DNA from 2 places in the Streptomyces sp. NPDC046860 genome. Region 2 is predicted to be linked to the other one. Evidence: predicted binding sites of a transcription regulator. Region 2 holds the regulator's gene; the other holds the start of a gene.
What was found. Region 2 encodes HrcA, which represses chaperone genes, less so after heat shock. Its sites were predicted from a motif close to TTNGCACTCNGNNNNNCNGAGTGCNAA; they were not measured.

Region 1: groL (chaperonin GroEL) is a predicted target of HrcA. The motif match lies at 1,062-1,088, and genes of this name have one in related genera.

The regions. Positions count from the first base shown of each region.
Region 1 covers NZ_JBEYXQ010000016.1:110,117-112,510, reverse strand. The annotation lists gene groL (chaperonin GroEL) at 1-899, opposite strand, end outside; gene ABZ898_RS22390 (cold-shock protein) at 1,175-1,378, opposite strand; gene ABZ898_RS22385 (MoaD/ThiS family protein) at 1,811-2,086, opposite strand; gene thrC (threonine synthase) at 2,083-2,394, opposite strand, start outside.
Region 2 covers NZ_JBEYXQ010000012.1:174,689-177,082, forward strand. The annotation lists gene dnaJ (molecular chaperone DnaJ) at 1-904, opposite strand, end outside; gene hrcA (heat-inducible transcriptional repressor HrcA) at 905-1,921, opposite strand; gene ABZ898_RS19455 (MBL fold metallo-hydrolase) at 2,080-2,394, shown strand, end outside.

The DNA.
Region 1 (2,394 bases), on a different contig from region 2:
GAGATGACCTCGCCACCGGTGAGGATGGCGATGTCGCCGAGCATGGCCTTGCGGCGGTCGCCGAAGCCCGGGGCCTTGACGGCGACGGACTTGAAGGTGCCGCGGATCTTGTTGACCACCAGGGTGGAGAGGGCCTCGCCCTCGACGTCCTCGGCGATGATCAGCAGGGGCTTGCCCGACTGCATGACCTTCTCCAGCAGCGGGAGCAGGTCCTTGACCGAGGAGATCTTGGAGTTGGCGATGAGAATGTAGGGGTCCTCGAGCACCGACTCCATGCGCTCCATGTCGGTCGCGAAGTAGGCGGAGATGTAGCCCTTGTCGAAGCGCATGCCCTCGGTGAGCTCGAGCTCCAGACCGAAGGTGTTGCTCTCCTCGACGGTGATGACGCCTTCCTTGCCGACCTTGTCCATCGCCTCGGCGATGAGCTCGCCGATCTGGGTGTCGGCGGCGGAGATGGAGGCGGTGGAGGCGATCTGCTCCTTGGTCTCGACATCCTTCGCCTGCTCCAGCAGGGCGGTGGACACGGCCTCGACGGCCTTCTCGATACCGCGCTTCAGGGCCATCGGGTTGGCACCCGCGGCGACGTTGCGCAGACCTTCCTTGACCAGGGCCTGGGCCAGCACGGTCGCGGTGGTCGTACCGTCGCCGGCGACGTCGTCCGTCTTCTTGGCGACTTCCTTGACCAGCTCGGCGCCGATCTTCTCGTACGGGTCCTCGAGCTCGATCTCCTTGGCGATGGAGACACCATCGTTGGTGATCGTGGGGGCGCCCCACTTCTTCTCGAGGACGACGTTGCGGCCCTTGGGGCCGAGCGTCACCTTGACGGCGTCCGCGAGCTGGTTCATGCCGCGCTCGAGGCCGCGCCGCGCCTCCTCGTCGAACGCGATGATCTTGGCCATGTGAAGTGGTCCCTCCAGGACTGGGGGTGATTCCTTCGGACCGCGCCCGCGCCCGCGACGGACGGCTCGCCGGCCTCGTGGTTCCTTGCCCCACCCGGCCTGCGGGCCTCACCGACCCGGTCCTTCGTTGTCACTCTCACCTTCAGAGTGCTAACGCAATGATTAGCACTCACCCAGGGCGAGTGCAAGCGCCTTCGGGGGATCAGGACGGGACCTAACAGGACGAAGGGCCCGCACCCTGTGCCGGTGCGGGCCCTGCGCTCAGTTGTGGACGTTCAGGCGGTGACGCGAACCATGTCGGCCTGCGGGCCCTTCTGACCCTGCGAGATCTCGAACTCGACCCGCTGACCCTCTTCCAGGCTGCGGTAGCCGTCCATCTGAATCGCGCTGTAGTGGACGAAGACGTCCGCACCACCGTCGACCGCGATGAAGCCGTACCCCTTCTCCGCGTTGAACCACTTGACGGTGCCCTGAGCCATGGCTAACTCCCCTATTACTGGCCCTTGCGCAGATCCACACCTCGCGGACCTGGGTCAGACCTCGCCCCCCAAACGGTCGGGGGCGTGCGCCGGAACGCGTCGACCGCGGCTGAATGTATCTGTCCAACTGCCGTCTGCAACAGGTCAATCGGACGAGAATTCTGGACGGACACAGTCCGGAATCTGCCGCAAATTCGGCCGAATTCGGGGCAAGACGGGCCCCATAAAAACAACAAAAGCCGCACATTACCCGCGCATTTTGGCTGCTTCTTGTCGGGCTGGCGGCATGAATCAAGGGCGCCCGGCCCGCCGGACCGGGAGCGCGTTCCCCAACTCTACCGCGCTCAATCACACAGAATGGCCCCCTCCGTTTCTCTTACGGAGAAGGCCATTCGATGAACAGCGGGTAACCGCGGTTACCGAAGGTAATTATCAGCCGCCGGCGACGGCCGGAATGATGGAGACACCCGCGCCGTCGGGGGTGGCGGTCTGAAGTCCGCCCTCGAAACGCACGTCGTCGTCATTGACGTACACATTCACGAAACGGCGCAGCTTGCCCTGGTCGTCCAGGACACGCGCGGCGATGCCCGTGTGGTGCTTCTCCAGGTCCTCGATGACCTCCGCGAGCGTGCCGCCCTCGGCGGCGACCTCGGCCTGGCCGCCGGTGTAGGTGCGCAGGATGGTCGGGATGCGAACGGTCACGCTCATGCGAGGCCAGCCTCTCGGAAGGAGTCCAGGTTCGGGCGGATGGTCGCGGTCAGACCGGTGCCGGCGACCGCGTCCAGGGTCTTGAGGCCGTCGCCGGTGTTGAGGACGACGGTGGTCAGCGAGGGGTCCAGCGCGCCGGACTCGACCAGCTTGCGGGTGACGCCGACCGTCACCCCGCCCGCCGTCTCGGCGAAGATGCCCTCGGTGCGGGCCAGCAGCTTGATGGCGTCCACGATCTGCGGGTCCGTCACGTCCTCCACCGCGCCCCCGGTGCGGCGGGCGATGTCCAGCACGTACGGCCCGTCGGC
Region 2 (2,394 bases):
TGCCGGGCCGGATGTCGACCTCCTCCATCCCGTCCAGCGTCTCCAGCGGCACCTTGGTGCCGAGGGCCGCCGCCGTCATCGGGAGGGTGACCGTGCAGTGCAGGTCGTCGCCGCGCCGCTGGAAGGTGGAGTGCGGCAGCTCGTGGATCTCGACGTACAGGTCGCCGGCGGGGCCGCCGCCGGGGCCGACCTCGCCCTCGCCCGCGAGCTGGATGCGGGTGCCGTTGTCGACACCGGCGGGGATCTTCACCGTCAGGGTGCGCCGGGAGCGGACCCGGCCGTCGCCCGCGCACTCGTGGCACGGGGTCGGGACGACGGTGCCGAAGCCCTGGCACTGCGGGCAGGGGCGGGAGGTCATGACCTGGCCCAGGAAGGACCGGGTGACCTGCGAGACCTCGCCCCGGCCGCGGCACATGTCACAGGTCTGCGCGGAGGTGCCGGGGGCCGCGCCCTCGCCGCTGCAGGTGTTGCAGACGACCGCCGTGTCGACCTGGATGTCCTTGGTCGTGCCGAAGGCCGCCTCGTCGAGCTCGACCTCGATCCGGATCATGGCGTCCTGGCCGCGGCGGGTGCGCGAGCGCGGTCCGCGCTGCGACGCCGTGCCGAAGAAGGCGTCCATGATGTCGGAGAAGTTGCCGAAGCCGCCGGCCCCGAAGCCGCCCGCGCCGCCACCGGCGCCGCCGGCCTGGGAGAGCGGGTCGCCGCCGAGGTCGTAGACCTGCTTCTTCTGCGGGTCCGACAGCACCTCGTAAGCGGCGTTGATCTCCTTGAACCGCTCCTGGGTCTTCGGGTCGGGGTTGACGTCCGGATGCAGCTCGCGCGCGAGCCTGCGGAACGCCTTCTTGATCTCATCCTGCGACGCGTCGCGGCGCACGCCGAGAACGGCGTAGTAATCCGTGGCCACTTACGACTCCGCCAGGATCTGTCCGACGTACCGTGCCACTGCGCGTACCGCTCCCATCGTTCCCGGATAGTCCATGCGGGTCGGTCCGACCACGCCGAGCTTGGCAACCGCCTCGCCGCCCGAACCGTAGCCGACCGACACGACGGACGTGGAGTTGAGTCCCTCGTGGGCGTTCTCGTGCCCGATACGCACGGTCACGCCCGGATCTTTGGCTTCGCCGAGGAGTTTGAGGAGCACGACCTGCTCCTCGAGCGCCTCCAGCACGGGCCGGATCACCAGGGGGAAGTCATGTCCGAAACGGGTGAGATTGGCGGTGCCGCCGATCATCAGCCGTTCCTCGTTCTCCTCGACCAGTGTCTCCAGCAGAGTGGAGAGCACTGTGGAGACCGTACCGCGCTCCTCCGCCTCGAAGGCATCGGGGAGGTCCTCGACCAGTCGCGGTACGTCGGTGAACCGGCGTCCGGCCACCTTGCTGTTGAGCCGCGCACGCAGATCCGCGAGCGGCGCCTCGCCGAACGGGGCGGGGCAGTCGACCATCCGCTGCTCGACCCGGCCGGTGTCCGTGATCAGCACGAGCATCACACGGGCGGGGGCGAGTGAGAGCAGTTCCACATGCCGCACCGTGGACCGGGTCAGCGAGGGGTACTGCACGACGGCGACCTGCCGGGTGAGCTGCGCGAGCAGCCGGACCGTGCGGGCCACGACGTCGTCCAGGTCGACGGCGCCCTCCAGGAAGTTCTGGATGGCGCGCCGCTCGGGCGCCGTCATCGGCTTCACACCGGCGAGCTTGTCGACGAAGAGGCGGTAGCCCTTGTCGGTGGGGATGCGCCCGGCGCTGGTGTGCGGCTGGGCGATGAACCCCTCCTCCTCCAGCGCGGCCATGTCGTTGCGCACGGTCGCCGGGGAGACGCCGAGGCTGTGCCGTTCGGTGAGGGCCTTGGAGCCCACCGGCTCCTCGGTGCCGACGTAGTCCTGCACGATGGCGCGCAGCACCTGCAGCCTGCGTTCGCTCAGCATGCGCACCTCCATCGCGTCGCCCCACGGCCCTTACGGTGTCCCGCCTGGCACTCTGCTCGTGCGAGTGCCAGACTTCCCCGGCCAGTGTACGGCCGTGGGGTGGTCACCGGGCAAGGTCGGTGCGGTCCGTACGGCTTGTCCGCGGCTAGCGTCCGGGTATGACGGTGACTTGGGAAGACCTCGGGTGGGAGCGGCTGGCCGAGGGGGTGGGCCGGTGCCGGCTGCCGGGCTGGGACTGCACGGTGGGGCTGGTGGTGGGCGCGGGCACGGCGCTCGCGGTGGACGCGGGGTCGAGCCTGGCCGAGGGCGCCGGGCTGCGGGCCGCCGCGCGGACGCTGGCGGGCCGTGATGTGACCCATCTCGCGCTGACCCACCCGCACTTCGATCACGTCCTGGGCGCCCCCGCCTTCGCCGGGGCCGAGGTCTACGGCGCGGTCGGGCTGGACGTGGTGTTCGGGCACGGGCGCGAGGCG